DNA from 3 places in the Aeromicrobium changchenzhani genome. Region 2 is predicted to be linked to each of the others. Evidence: riboswitches for the same ligand, from Rfam matches in the RefSeq annotation. Region 2 holds a riboswitch; each other region holds the start of a gene.
What was found. Region 2 has a riboswitch for S-adenosylmethionine ahead of thrC (threonine synthase). Riboswitches for the same ligand answer to the same signal wherever they lie in the genome.
Positions count from the first base shown of each region.

Region 1: it holds a riboswitch for S-adenosylmethionine, as region 2 does, so the genes downstream of both, AC2YB9_RS07840 (hypothetical protein) here and thrC (threonine synthase) in region 2, are expected to answer to the same signal.
Region 3: it holds a riboswitch for S-adenosylmethionine, as region 2 does, so the genes downstream of both, AC2YB9_RS08105 (hypothetical protein) here and thrC (threonine synthase) in region 2, are expected to answer to the same signal.

Region 1 covers NZ_CM172480.1:1,545,301-1,550,285, forward strand. The annotation lists gene AC2YB9_RS07815 (AzlC family ABC transporter permease) at 1-629, opposite strand, end outside; gene AC2YB9_RS07820 (N-acetyltransferase family protein) at 637-1,170, opposite strand; gene AC2YB9_RS07825 (hypothetical protein) at 1,345-1,845, opposite strand; gene AC2YB9_RS07830 (thymidylate synthase) at 1,897-2,691, shown strand; gene AC2YB9_RS07835 (dihydrofolate reductase) at 2,711-3,217, shown strand; SAM riboswitch class IV at 3,286-3,400, shown strand; gene AC2YB9_RS07840 (hypothetical protein) at 3,425-3,874, shown strand; gene AC2YB9_RS07845 (thioesterase family protein) at 3,901-4,683, opposite strand; gene dapA (4-hydroxy-tetrahydrodipicolinate synthase) at 4,734-4,985, shown strand, end outside.
Region 2 covers NZ_CM172480.1:705,971-710,955, reverse strand. The annotation lists gene AC2YB9_RS03700 (hypothetical protein) at 1-87, opposite strand, end outside; gene AC2YB9_RS03695 (hypothetical protein) at 84-257, opposite strand; gene AC2YB9_RS03690 (cold-shock protein) at 402-596, opposite strand; gene thrC (threonine synthase) at 731-2,011, opposite strand; SAM riboswitch class I at 2,021-2,145, opposite strand; gene AC2YB9_RS03680 (hypothetical protein) at 2,245-3,171, opposite strand; gene otsB (trehalose-phosphatase) at 3,281-4,078, opposite strand; gene AC2YB9_RS03670 (LytR C-terminal domain-containing protein) at 4,087-4,650, opposite strand; gene AC2YB9_RS03665 (DUF3263 domain-containing protein) at 4,664-4,960, opposite strand.
Region 3 covers NZ_CM172480.1:1,596,042-1,601,026, reverse strand. The annotation lists gene AC2YB9_RS08120 (HNH endonuclease signature motif containing protein) at 1-1,114, opposite strand, end outside; gene AC2YB9_RS08115 (NADP-dependent oxidoreductase) at 1,216-2,148, opposite strand; gene AC2YB9_RS08110 (hypothetical protein) at 2,145-2,723, opposite strand; gene AC2YB9_RS08105 (hypothetical protein) at 2,769-3,161, opposite strand; SAM riboswitch class IV at 3,194-3,304, opposite strand; gene AC2YB9_RS08100 (ATP-binding domain-containing protein) at 3,366-3,860, opposite strand; gene AC2YB9_RS08095 (vitamin B12-dependent ribonucleotide reductase) at 4,019-4,985, opposite strand, start outside.

The DNA.
Region 1 (4,985 bases), 840 kb from region 2:
GCAATGGCACCGCCCACGATGATCGGCATGCCGGCGGGGCTGAAAGGCACCAACCCCAGGGCTGTGGCGGCTGCGATCAGCGCGATCAAGCGCGCTGTTATGGAATTGAGCCGGGGCCATAGCAGCCCCAGGAACGCCGCTCCGACCGCGGCGTCGAGCCCGTATGCTCGCGGGTCGCCCATGGCCTCGCCGGCGAGCGCACCAAGAAGGGTTGTGAGGTTCCAGAGGAAGAAGATCGACCAACCGGTCCAATGGAACCCGAGCCGGGCCTGGTGTGGGGTCTCACGCGTCACCGCCATCGCGGTCGATTCGTCGATGACGATGTGAGCGGTGAGGAGTTTGGCCGGGCCATGAGCCTGCAAACGCGGGGCCAAACTGAGCCCGTAGAACAGGTTGCGACTGCCCAACAGGATCGCGGTGGCCGCACCGGCCAGCGGAGCACCGCCCGCGGCTATAACGCCGATGAACGCGAATTGTGATGCGCCGGTGAAAACCGCGAGCGAGAGGGCGCAGGTCTGGAGCACGCTCAACCCCGAGGTTGTGGCGATTGCCCCGAACGAGATGCCGTACAGGCCGGTGGCGATGCCAACCCCGAGTGAATCGGCGATGACCGAACGATCGGACTTCATACTGTCCTCAGGCGAGCGTCGTGTGCAGACGAACCTGCTTCATCGTTGTGCCGGCCTCGCTCTCGAGTTCACGGTGCGCGCCATCAGCGGCCCAACCGGTGCCGGTCACGAACTCGCGAAGCACGTCATTTTTCGTGCCGACCCACCACAATCCCTGCGTGAATTTATCGGCAACTAGAGTGTCGACGCATGCTTGTAGCAACCGTGAGCCGTGGCCGGCGCGGCGATGCAGAGGATCGATCACGAACTCGGCAACTTCCGCATCACCGATCTCGTCGGTATCGGGATCTTTCGATGGATGAACCAAGGCGAAGCCGCGCACGGTTGCGCGTTCGAGCGCAACCAAAACCCGCATCCGCGCATCTTGGGGCCGCTCAAGCGAGGCCCCCCACGAGGCGGTGAAGTCGGCAACCTTCAGCCCCAGAAGTACCTCAGTTGGCAGCAAATCGGCATAATCTTGACGCCACGCAGCGATCTGGATCTCCGCGATTGCCGCTGCGTCGGCGGGCCAGGCGAGACGCGCGCTGACATCGGCACTCATACGTTCGGGCGATCGATGACGATGGCCGAGCCGTAATGGCATTGGGTCCTATCACACGACATGGGGACAGCCATGATTGCTCCTTCGATACGTACGCCGCGCCTGATCATGAGCCGGGGGGTTCACCGCAGGTAGCTATCAAAATCCCCGTGGGTCGAGCGCATCTCGATTGTGTCATGCACTCCGAAAGTTCTCGACCAGCCGTGACTCGGCACCATTGCCATCCATGATCGCCGCCGCCATCGAGGTGTTGCGCAATGACGGGTAGGTCTCGAACATCTGCAGTGCGATACCCGGGATCGCACTGATCAGGACCGGCCAACCGCCCCACGTTTCGACGAAACACATCAGGACCGCAAACAGCAACGGTGCCTCACTGATCAGCAACCGGCGCATCGTTTGCGACGTGAACGCATCAAGGGCAAGACGTTGGTTCACGTCAGCCGTACGTTCAGGATCAAGCGGCTGCGCGCCGAGCCATACGCGCTCGGAGAAGAATGCGGCAATCCCGATTGTCGCCAAGAGGATCACGAACACCCAGATTGGTGGACGGGCATCCTGCGTGCCGCCGAACGCCCAGAACACGAACAGCAGAAACGCTATCGTGATGACAATTTGGATGATGGCGAACTTACGGATGTCCTTGGCGATCGTCGCCGGCGACTCAGTGGGCATGGAACAGAGTTTTGCATAGATCGTATCCGCACCCTTGGGTAGACTGGCCTCATGCGTGCGTATCTTGACCTGATCCAGCGAATCCTTGACGAGGGCGCCGACAAGGGGGATCGCACCGGCACCGGCACCAAAAGCGTGTTTGGCCATCAGATGCGGTTCGATTTGCAGGCCGGGTTCCCGTTAGTTACGACGAAAAAAATCCACATCAAATCGGTGGTCGCTGAGCTGTTGTGGTTCATCGCCGGCGATACGAACACTGCATATCTGCGCGACAACGGCGTGTCGATCTGGGACGAATGGTCCGATGCCAATGGGGACCTCGGTCCGATCTACGGCTATCAATGGCGCTCCTGGCCGACGCCCGGTGGCGATCACATCGATCAGCTCGCCAACGTCATCGCGGACATTCGGTCCAATCCTGACTCACGCCGACACATTGTTAGTGCTTGGAATGTTGCCGACCTCGAGGCAATGGCGCTAGCGCCGTGTCACGCCTTCTTCCAGTTCTACGTCGCGGACGGCAAACTGTCCTGCCAGCTCTATCAGCGGTCGGCCGATGTCTTCCTCGGCGTGCCATTCAACATTGCCTCCTACGCTTTGCTGACCCATATGGTCGCGCAGCTCACCGGCCTTGAGGTCGGCGATTTCGTACACACGCTCGGTGATGCGCATCTTTACCTCAACCACCTCGATCAGGCCCGAGAGCAACTCACCCGGGAGCCGCGTGCCCTTCCGGAGCTGTGGATTGATCCGACCGTCACGTCGATCGATGACTTCACCCTCAACTCATTTAAGTTCAGCGGCTACGACCCGCATCCGGGTATCAAAGCGCCGATTGCAGTATGAGGCGAATGAGTTCAACACTGTGACCGCCACCATCGTGGTGGCGATGGGAGCGGACGGCGTCATCGGTGTCGATGGTGATATGCCGTGGCATCTGCCGGCCGACCTCGCCCATTTCAAACGCATAACGCTCGGCCATCCGATGGTCATGGGCCGTCGTACGTATGAGTCGATCGGCCGACCGCTGCCGGGACGCACGACAATTGTGGTGACCGGCCAGAACGACTGGAAAGCCGACGGGGTGGAGGTAGAGCATTCCCTCGAAGCGGCGCTCGACCGGGCCTACGAACTCGACGAAGAGGTTTTCATCGTCGGTGGTGCGCAGATCTATCGCCAGGTACTCGCTCTCGGCTTGGTTGACCGACTTGTCGTCACGCACATCGATGCCGCGCCAGCAGGGGACACCTACTTCCCGGACCTGGATTGGGCCGATTGGGCCGAGTACGAGCGCGATCCACATACCGGCTCCCCGGCGTTCGACATCGTGAGCTACTCCCACCGTTCGCAGGCGCAAGCGCGCGGGGAGTAGTCCGAATATGCCGTCGGACTAAAGTGCAGTCACTTTCTGTCAGCGGTCATTGGTAGCGTCATAGTCACGCTCAAGAGCGACAGCGCGAAGGTCCTGGCCTGCTGTCCGGCAACCCCTCACGTGGTGGGTGCCTCCAGATGAGGAGCGGGCCGCGGAGCAACTGCTGTGCGGCAAGCGGAGGGCTACGTGCCCAGGTAGGAGACCATCATGGTCACGTCAAATTCCGGCAGCGCGTATTGCGCGATCTACACACCCGGACACAGCATTCACCGGATCCAAGCCCGCCTCACGTGGCGGGAGCCGAAACTCCATGAGACGGTCAGGATCCACGGTATCGACGAGTTTGGTTTCATTCTCGAGACTGGTGCTGGGCCGGTCCGTTATTTGAACCACGACACGACCGCGTTGGCCCGCTTCGTCGAGCAGGTCGGTCCGGTGGGCGAGCTTGTCGGATATGGAGTCTTGAGACTCCCAACCACCGCCAACGGCGGCATTCCAATGGTGTGTGTGAAGCGGGATGACGGTGACCCATTGGACAGCTGTGTTCACCGCGACGATGTGCCAGAGCTGGCCGGGGATGCTACGCCCGAGCAGATCGCCACACACCTCATTGCCGTGGCCATCGAACAGGGCGGCACGACCGTTTTTTTGAGTTGACAAGGCGCTGTAATCACCCAACCGACTTAGAGCAGGATGGCGAACTGACGCGACTGGGCGACGAGATTGCCCGCCGAATCCCACAGCTCGCAGTCCTCCTCGTGGAAGCCGTTGACGACATGGCGCGTGACGAGCCGGGTGGCGAGCCAGCCGGGAACGGGAAGGCGATGCAAATGCACGGTCAACTGGACCGTCATCGAGCCGAACTCGCCGAGTTCCATGACCGGGGGTGCATAGGCATCGACGAGAAACGCCAACGCCGGGAAGTCGATTTCGCGCCCACCGGCCAATCGCTGCCAAAGCTCGACAGTCGGATCGCCATTCGGCGTACCGTCGGCCCAACCCGGTCGGGTGGCCAAGCGGTAGTCGACGCGGTCGAAGATTCCGCCGCCGGGAATACTGGCCTCGCGCGGATCACCACATGCGTCCGGCGGGGGGAGTTGCGGGGGAGTGCCGAGCTCGACCGTCCGGCCTTCGCCACGCGGACCGAAACTGGCGACAAGGTGCGCTACCGCAGCATCATTCTGGATCAGCGTGGCCTCGGCGGTCTGCACGCGGCGACCCAAACGAAGCGATTTGGTGTGCAATTCGCCCGGACCGGCCGAGGGAGATTTGAGATAGCTGATCGAGGCGACCAAGGGGTCGTCGGCACCGATCTCGTCGCCGAGGCCACGCAGCATGGCGGCCAGAATGTAGCCGCCATTCGGCTTGCCCAACGGCGTGTTCCAACGCTCGGTCAGGGTCAGATCACGGATTCCGTCGCCGCGCGCTGTGGAAGTCGTGTCGATTGCGTAATAGTCCTCGCTCATACCCCTATCCTGCATGGCTCCGTATCGACCCGAAGCGGTAACCTCGAGGTATGACTTCGCCGCTCGCCACCGCTGCCGCGCCGTTCGGGCGCGTTCTGACCGCGATGGTGACGCCGTTCACCGTCGATGGTGAGCTTGATCTGGCTGGGGCGCAGAAGGTTGCGACCTATTTGGTCGATCAGGGCAATGACGGTTTGATCGTCAGCGGCACCACCGGCGAAGCGCCGACGACCACGGTCGAGGAGGACGGCAAGTTACTTGCGGCCGTCGTCGAAGCGGTCGGTGACCGGGCCTCGATCGTC
Region 2 (4,985 bases):
CGCGCTCGGCGAGTTCGACATCTTCTCGGTTGAGCCACAGCCAGCGAGCGCGAGGACCATTACTGCGGCCAAAACAAGTCGTTTCATTGATTCTCCTCGGTCGTCGAATCGGCCTCAGGTTGTTCGCGTGCTTCATCGAGCCGATCCTTGCGGGCGATGTAGAGGACGACCCCGACGACCACGATGACGGGAATGAACGCCGGAATCGCGAGCAGCACCGCATGGTTGGCGAGCAGTTGTTCTCCGACCGGGGTCATGTGAGTATTTTTGCCTTTGAGCTCGGGGCTTCCTGTGCCGCGATGCTACTGGAAATCTGGGCGGTCGTGGCCGAATGTCCCGACCATACGTTCGCCTTGGACGCCAGCAAGATCAGCTCAAAGTTGTTGAGCGTCGGTCTTGGGTCACACGACGTCCTGCGCTTCGCGCCCCTTCGGCCCGTCGATCACCTCGAGCTGGACGCTTTGTCCGTCGTCAAGAGTCTTGTAGCCCTCGGTCTTGATCTTCGACCAGTGGACGAAGACATCATCCTCGCCTTCGACTTCGATGAAGCCGTAGCCCTTGTCAGCGTTGAACCATTTGACGGTGCCTTGCACCATGTATTACTCCTGCGCGCTCCTGGCGACCCCCGGCCCGGGCCACCGTGCTGATCTCGATCTTATACCCCGGTCGGTTCTCGGCGTCAGCCCCCGGCAACCGCCGGGATGCGGACTACGACACTCAATCGGGCTGCTCAGGCCGTGATGCCAGCGGCGACGAAGGCATCGTAGGTGGGCGGGATATTGGCGGTCGGTCCCACCCGTCCCGAGATCGCATCAAGTGTCTTGAGGCCATCACCGGTGTTGAAGATGACCGTCTCAGCCGCCGGATCGAGTTGGCCCGTAGCGAGGAGTTTCTTAAGATTGGCGACGGTGACGCCACCCGCGGTTTCAGCAAAAATGCCTTCGGTCCGGGCGAGCAACTGAATCCCGTCGCGCACTTCGTCATCGCTGACGTCCTCGACTGCTCCCCCGGTACGTCGGCAAGTGTCGAGGACGTACGGGCCGTCGGCCGGATTGCCGATCGCAAGCGATTTGGCGATCGTGTCAGGTTTAACCGGCCGTACGACATCGGAGCCCGCACGGAACGCTGCCGCCACCGGCGAGCAACCCGTGGCTTGGGCGCCGAAGATCTTGTAGGGACTTGCTTCGACCAGACCGAGCTCAGCAAGCTCGCCAAAACCCTTGTCGACTTTGGTCAACTGGCTGCCCGAAGCCACTGGAATAACGATCTGGGCCGGGATCCGCCAGCCGAGCTGTTCGGCGGTCTCATAGGCGAGCGTCTTGGAGCCCTCCGCGTAATAGGGCCGAACATTAACGTTGACGAAGGCCCAGTCGGGCTGTTCGCCAGCAATCTCGCTTGCAAGCTTGTTGACGTCGTCGTAGTTGCCTTGCACCGCGACGAGGGTGCCGCCATAGACGGCCGTCGTGATGATTTTTGCCGGTTCGAGATTCTCCGGCACAAACACCACGCTGCGGATGCCGGCGCGGGCTGCGGCGGCAGCGACCGCGTTGGCAAGGTTGCCGGTCGACGGGCAAGCCAGCACTGTGAAGCCGAGCTCACGGGCGGCGGCGAGTGCGACCGCGACTACCCGGTCTTTGAATGAGTGGGTCGGGTTGCCGGTGTCGTCCTTGACCCAGAGACTCTTCATCCCAAGCGCTTTGGCCAGATTGTCGGCCTTGACCAGCCGGGTGAAGCCGGGGTCAGTGTTGGGGATGCTCCCGACGTCGGCCGCGACAGGGAGCAGCGGCTGGTAACGCCAAATGCTCTTCGGCCCAGCTTCGATCTGTTCGCGCGTAATGGTCGGGAAGTCGTACGCGACCTCGAGCGGGCCGAAACACTCCAGACAGGCATAAAAGGCGCCGAGCGGCTGCTGCGCTCCGCAGGCCCGACAGACAAGTGACCGGGCATTGCCGAAAGCGCCTGTGCGTGGTGCGGACTTGGTCGATGTGCGTTCTGTGGTGTTGATGCTCACGAAGCCTCCTCGTCATCTTCCCCGGATCGACGATCGTCCGGGACGGAATTAGCACCTGCTGTCCGAAACATGTGGTCTCGGACTGGTTGCTGGGGTTTCAGCGGGCCGTATCCCTCTACCCCTCGTGATGAGCAAGATCAACATTAGCCGTCGTCTCACGATGCATCTGCACGGTCCACATCGTGGTCACCCTCGCTTACGTCATAAAGAACGAGGGCCATAGGCCTCAATCGTTATGACGCAAGCGACGATCGCCAACCGCCGGCTGTAAGCCCTTGCCGGATCTGACGCATGAACTCAGCTTCGGCGACGCGCATCCCGAGCAGCGGGATCCGGAGCACCACATCGGCATCGAGCGTGATGTCGTTGTGCCGTATGGCATCGGCCACGACCGCCCCGGCCGACAGGTGGTGAATCCCGTCGATTTCGACGACCAGCCGAAATGCCAGCCAATAGACGTCGAGGTAATAGCTTCCCGATGAGCCCTTCCTGATCACTTGACGATCTGGTGTCGGCAAGCCATTACGTCGACAGAGTCGTAGGAAATCCAACTCCCCAAGCGACTCGCTGCCGCCCATCAGATCGAGGATCACAGCGCGCAACATTTTCAATCGCTTGTGACGCTTGACCGCCAACAAGGCGACGCCGATCGATTCGGCGGTCGTGATGCGCTGCTGAACCGTCATCGCCAGGATTGTTGCCGCCTGCCGATCGCTCCGCGCCCACAGTGCTGCTCTGACCGCAGCGACCGGTGGCCGGACGCGCGGAACACCTGCACCGATAATGTCATCGCGGTGGAGCCGCCGCGTCTGTCGAACCATGAGTCGGTTGCGCCGCACGGCCGGAGCCCCGCGTGGCACCGATACGCAGATCAGGTCAGCCGTCCACCCGACCAGACCAGCCGCAACCAACGCGCTGTCCCCGTCGATAGCAGAACGCGGCCCGGCCTCAAAGACAGCAAACCAGCGCATCGCGGCCGCATCGAGATCCCCGGTGTGCGCGGCGATCGTCTGGCGGCCGTGCGCCTTCCATCGGCCGGCATTGAGTTGGGCCAGGATCTGCCAGCGGGTCATACCGGCGGCTAGGACCTGGCGCCGTGAGACCACGCCACTCTGAGCATGAGCCAATTCGCGCACGGTGCGTAGGATCCGGGCCGACATACTCTCATCGTGTCGACGATTCAGCCGAACCGAAACCCCTAAGTCTCAACCCTGTGGACATCGGGCCATAGGCCTCAATCGTTATGACGTAAGCGGCGTTTGGCGCTATTTAAAGCTCATCGGCCAGGGTCTCAAGCCACACGGCTACGGCATCTGGCCCGTCGAGGACAATGTCGGCCAGGTCGATCAGCGCATCTTGCTCACCCGAGGCCGAGCACAGCAGCAAACCGGTGATGCCGCTGTCTTCGAGCTCACGAACAGCGCGGAACGCCGGCAGATCACCGAGATCATCGCCGCCGAAGATGACGTGCCGGGCGCCTGTCGACACAACCAGCTGGCGCAACACATCACCCTTGTCGATCACTGCCGTACGCAATTCAACGACCTGCCGCCCCGGTTCGAGGTCAAGACCGAAATGCGCCGCCAGCGCCGCTAACTCCGGCGATAACCGATTCAGCACGGCCGGGTCGAGACCGCGCGTATGCAGAGCGATCGCAAGGCCCTTGTCCTCGATTCGTACGTCGGCAGCCTCGTGGTCGGCCAACCAGACAGGGAGCGCGCTGGCAAGTTCGGCCATGACATCAGGCCGGGGCGGCTTGACCACGGTGCCGGAACTGGCGTCCCAGTGTTCAAGCCCGTACTGACCAAAAATCTGCAGCCGTTCCAATCCGTCACGCCCGGCAAAGCCGCCGAGTTGAAGGGCCTGCTCGACCGGTCGTCCGGTGATGATCGCAAGGTAGCCGAGCTGTTTGCCCAATCGGCCGAGTGCCTCAACCGCGCGCTCATGGGCATACGCCTGCGTCGGATCATCGACAATGTGCGCCAGCGTGCCGTCGAAATCCAAGGCCAGAAGGGTCGAGCCAGGTTCGGCGATAATCGCATTACGGACAGCAAGTTGTTGCGGCATAGGCATGATTATTGCTGGCCGGACAATACGAGCGTCAGTTGGTCGCCCTGCATCGTCTCGGTGGCTGGCCGCACGCGGTTGAAACCAAGGTCTTTCGCCAAGAGTTCGGCCTGCTTTGCATAGCCCGCAGGGTAGTAGACCGTGTTCGCCGGAATCTGGCCGCGCCAGTTTGTCGTGCGGCTGACCTGCCAGCCAACCGCCTCTGCCTTGGCGGCCACGGTCCGGGCAAGGCCTGGAGTTGACGTGTTGTTGTAGACCCCGATCGGAATGTCTCGTGCGACATCATCGGCCGGCCGACCGGTCGTCGCCGATGCTGATGGTTTCGGCGCAGATGGTTTCGGCGCAGATGGCGTCGCGGTCGGGGCCGTTGACGGCACCGCGGTGGTTGGTGCAACGGTCGCCGAGGGCTTCGCCGTTGGCTTATCGCTTTCCGTCGTGCTGGTGGTGACCGATCCCCCGATCAACAAGACGACATAGAACGCTGCAGCTGCAATGCACACGAGCGCGCTGACGATGATCGCCCAGCCCGGCAGCGTCAGTGACTTGCCAGCTGGTGTCCTGCGGTGATCCACAATGCCGGACCGGTCAGAGCTCGATGCCCAGTCGGCGAGCCGATCGGCTGCGCTGACGTTTGTCGCGCAGGCGACGCAGGCGTTTGACCAACAGTGGGTCGAAGGCAAGTGCTTCTTCCCGGTCGATCAGGGCGTTGAGGACCTGATAATAACGAGTCGAAGACATGTCGAACTTGTCGCGGATCGCCTGCTCCTTCGCGCCGGCGTATTGCCACCAAAGGCGTTCAAGTGAAAGGATCTCCCGATCGCGCTCGGACAGGGACTCTGCGGCGGTGGCCGTTCCCGACTTCGGCTTCTCGACAGCGTTCATACAAGGGATCCTAGAGCATGAATAA
Region 3 (4,985 bases), 890 kb from region 2:
CCTCGCCGTCGGGTAAAAGTCCATGACCCTTTTGTCGATGATGTCGTCGACATCGCGGCTTAAGGTTGGTGCCGCTGGTTGGACCTCGCGGGTGCGGGATCTCGTGGTCGAGATCGCAGTCGATGGCCGGTCTACTGCAGGTGGGATAAGTGCACGTTCCGTCCCGGGCTTGTACCGCGATGCGTAACTTGCGCGACGGGAACCTCCCGAGCTCGGTCACGTCGAGGATGCGGCCCAGTGGGTCGGTCAGCAGACGATAAAAGAGTGTGCCGGGCGCGCAGGCGAGCTCACGTATGAGGGACGCTGGGAGCGCAAACTGTCCGTCGAACGAGACGCCGGGATCGTTGGTGTGGCCTGCGAGGCTCACCAACGGGATCGTCACACCGATCACGGCTCCGGAACTAGTCGACTTTGAAGGTGTGTCACCAGAGCGCAGCAATAACTCCGCTAGTACGTCCGAGCGCGCTTGTTCGAGCGACAAATTGGAATTGTTGGTGGCTAATCCGGCGCCATGCGAGCTTAGTAGCCTATCGATGCGCCAGGCGTCGGTAGTTGAGAGTTGAGCATGTAGCCAAGAGATGCCGTCGGTGTCGTGCTGGATCCAAACACTGCGGTCAGCGTGAGCTCGACGCCTACGACGTTCGGCGCCTTCAGGCTCGGTCTTGGCCACAAACCGGCGGAGCCAGGCACGCAATTGCGCGCAGGTGTGGGACGCCGCATACGAGATGACGCGTTCGTCGAGCCGAATTAAGGACTCGCCGAAGGACAGTTTGGCTGCCTGCTCACAGATGAGGTGGACACGGAAACCGTCGACCTCACCACGCTGATGTGCCGCCCACAGCCCGGGAAGCTTGCTGATGGCAAATCTCGCCTCAGAGAGTCGGTTCTGCACGAGCCGTGTGGGCTGACGTACGACGAGTGCCAACTCGTCTGCGGCCACCGACGCCTCGATCTCCCGCACTTTTAGGTCCGCATGTTTGGCGGCCCGCTCACGACACCGATCGGCGTATTGGACCATCAGACTGGAGGAGCAAGCCTCCAACCGGGCACGCTCGACTTCAACCCAGGCGAGCCGTGCCAAGAGTTCGGCATCGGTGGCCGCGTTGGTGTCCATACATTCAATCTAGACGCCACCACTGACAGACACCTTAGGCATTGATTTCGCCGAAATCATGCGGACATCGAACAATCGCAGTTCAAACGGCAGATGTAGGTCTACGGCACGGTAATCACAATCTTGCCGCGCGTATGCCCCTTCATGCTGTCCTCCCAAGCACGCGCGGTGTCTTCCAGTGCATAAGTCTGGGCGATCTCGACGGTAAGGGCGCCCGACTCGGCAAGCGCCGCCAGTGCGTCGAGGTCATCAGCGTTCGGGCGGACGAACACATACGTGCCGCCGAGATCCTTGACCGCTGGGTCGGCAATGGAAACGACGCGGCCCGCCGCCCCCTTGGCCAAGAGGTCGTTGCTTAGCGCCAAGGTGTCGCCGCCGATCGTGTCGAAGATTGCGTCGACTCCAGCGGGCGCGACCGACCTGACCCGGTCGACCAGCCCATCGCCATAACTGACCGGCTCGGCGCCGAGCGCCCGGATGTAGTCGTGGCTATTCGGTGAGCCGGTGCCGATAACTTTTGCGCCTTGGGCGATGGCGATCTGGATCGCGAACCCGCCGACTCCCCCGGCTGCCGCGTGAATGAGCACGGTGTCGCCAGCTGTCACTTTGAGGGCGTGAACGAGGGATTGATAGGCGGTCAGACCGGCGAGCGGGATCGCGGCTGCCTCGTCAAAGCTGAGGTTGGCTGGCTTGCGTGCGACGGTACGGATCGGGGCGCCGACCTTCTCTGCACACGTGCCACCGTGAACGGTGTCGGTGCGCACGTAGCCGAATACTTCGTCGCCCACTTCCAACTCGGTGACCGCGGGGCCGACCTGCTCGACGACACCGGCGACGTCCCAGCCCGGGGTGACGGGGAAGAGAACATTGAGCGCACCGTCTAGGCCGCCGGTGGCCAGCTTCCAGTCGACCGGGTTGACCGAGGTGGCAAGGACCGCGATCTTGACCCAGTCCGGGCCGACCTTGGGTTCATCGACCTCCGCCAGCTCGAGAACTTCTGGTCCGCCGTACTGGCGATAGATGATTGCCTTCATAGTTCGCTCCTTGGTGTCGAATCTGAACGGGTCGTGGGATGTGAACGTTCAATCGCGGCTTGAAGATGCTGCTCCAGCAACGCGACGTCGCGGTCGGGTGAGAGCCCCTCGCGAATGACGGTCAAGTATTCATTGCTCGGGCCGCCCCTGGTCAATTGGCGCGTCGTCGTGATCGTCACAGCTGGGATTCCGTCGATGTCGTCGAGCCGGAGCAGCGCGTTGTACTTGCCGACTCCTTCATCGTCGGCAAGCGGCACCGGATAGTCGACGACGTCACCTGACTCCATTACCCCAACGTCGACATTCCATACGTCCGCGAAGTGTCGATTCTCGCCACCCATCAGGGCGGGAAGATGCTCAACGTCCAGCAGGTATGCCCGCGCTGGCGTCGCGATGTCATCGTTCCTGACATGCTCGACAAACGCGGGCGCCGCGCCCCATGCCTTGCCGGCGAAGTAGAGCTCGTGTGGGATCGTCACAGCCCGGTGCTCGACGTTTGTGACCGGCACATACCGACCGAGCATCGCCGGCACCGTATTGGATCCGAAGGCGACGTACCAGACCTGTTGACTCATCACTTCCACCGTAACCGGCACCCGGTCGCCATGAACGTGCGTAGATCACCAGTGACGCCCAACGTCTCGCTCACTGGAGCATGGCCCAAGCGGGCCGCTCTTAAAGGGCAACAGGTTGAACAGATAGCGCGAACTGCCAGTTGGAGTGCTGTCGACCCGCAGGACCGAACCTGCAAGAACGCCGTGTCCGTCGTTCCACGCCAAGGCCGTCACGACAAGATTGACGTCGTGGGTGAAGAAGTAGCGGATGTCGTCTTCACACTCAAGAAAAACGACGTCCGCCGTGCAGCCCACCAGCCGGCACTTTTGATGAGTGGCCCGTTGATGCACCTTCATCAGCATCCAGTGTGGTCGATGACCTGCACTCTCCAAACGGCATTCCACAGCAGAGGGCGGAATCACGAAACGTTGGTTCTCGGGGGTGTTGTTTTGGGCCACGGGGGCCTCCTCAGTGCTTGGGTCGTCGTGCGACCCGCCGGTTGCCGCGAGCGGATGCCAACGGCCCGCTCTTTCCCTGGAGCACCCATACGGAACGGGTTGCTGGACGGCCAGCCAGGTACTGAAAGCCGTCACTCGTGAGCGTGCGACCAACGATAGTGGGGAGCGCCGACAAAATGTCGGCTGATACATCCCGGGCTGGTGCTAACCGCCGAGTTTCCTGAGCACCGCTGGTCCGCCTACTGCCTCGATATCGGCCGGATCACCGCAGACGATCAAGAGTTCACGGGCGCGCGACAGGCCGACATACAGTCGTTCCTTGGCCCGGGAGATGTCAGTGGTGCTGTTGATCGCGAGGACGACGACATTGCGTTCAAGGCCTTTGAACCCGAGGACGTGGCCGTAGAAGACCTGCTCGTCGTCCCAGAACGAATCCCAATAGCGGTCCTGCCCGCCGGCTTGCCGAGCGGTTTGTTCGGGATGGCGTGAACCGGTGGCCAGTATGGCGATGTCCGCGGGTGACCAGCCTTCATCCAAGAGCGGATCGATCAGATCATCGGCGCAGTTGAGGGCCTCATCCGAACCGCAGGCAACGAACCGAACCATCGGTCCGTCGATCGAGCTCGAACGCATACGAATCGGCGTCATGGTCGAGAACGTTTCAGAGATCTGCTTGGTGTTCCGAAGAGCCGCACTCACAGATGAAGCAGCGTTCTCATTCCAAACGGACTGACGAACGGGACGGCAAAGAAGCGGCCCCACAACTTCGTGTTGTGGGGCCGCTTCTTTGCTGGGTTAATGTCGCAAACAGTGCGACATTATATCTGGATTCTGTGGCAAAGAATCTAGAATTTAGATCAGCTGCAGCCGCTGGTGCTGCCGCAACCTTCGCAGACGTAGCAGGAACCGGCGGGGCGCATCTTGGTGCCGCAGGTCATGCACAGTGGGCTGTCGATCACCGAACCGCTGATGGCCTCGAGGAGTTCTGCGCTGGTGTGCGCGGAGCCCATTGTTTCGGGGGTTCCCTTGGTCTCGATACGCTCCTCTTGGTCTCGATACACCTGCTCGTCCCTCGCAGGCACTCGACCGGCGGGGTTCTCCTCAACCGGCGAATCGGAGATGAGTTCGGCGGCGGTGGAGCCATCGCTGATCGGCTGGTGGCTACCCGTGTCGAGGTAGCGCTGGCGCTCCCCTGCCGAGTAGATCCCCAGTGCGGAACGGGTATCGAAGTCCAAGTAGTCCAGCGCCAGACGACGGAACGTGTAGTCCATGATCGACTGGCTCATCCGGACATCGGGATCATCGGTCAGACCGGCCGGCTCGAACTTCATGTTGGTGAACTTCGACACGAACGTCTCAATCGGAACGCCATACTGCAGCGAAATCGAGATCGCAATCGAGAAGGCGTCCATCATGCCGGCGAGGGTCGAGCCCTGCTTGCCGAGTTTCAAGAAGATCTCGCCAAGCGAACCATCCTCGTGTGCACCCGAGGTCATGTAGCCCTCGGCACCGCCAACCGAGAACGACGTCGTGATCGCCTTGCGCGACTTGGGCAGACGGCGACGGATCGGCTTCTCGACAATGATCGTCTCGACCGTCTTGGTCGAACCCGAATCCTTGGCTTCTTTGCCATCAGAAAGCGGCTGACCGACCTTGCAGTTGTCGCGGTAGACCGCGAGCGCCTTGAGGCCGAGCTTCCAACCCTGGTAGTAGACATCCTCGATCTCATCGACCGTGGCGTCATCTGGCAGGTTGACCGTCTTGGAGATCGCGCCGGACAGGAACGGCTGGCAGGCCGCCATCATATGGACGTGGCCCATCGGC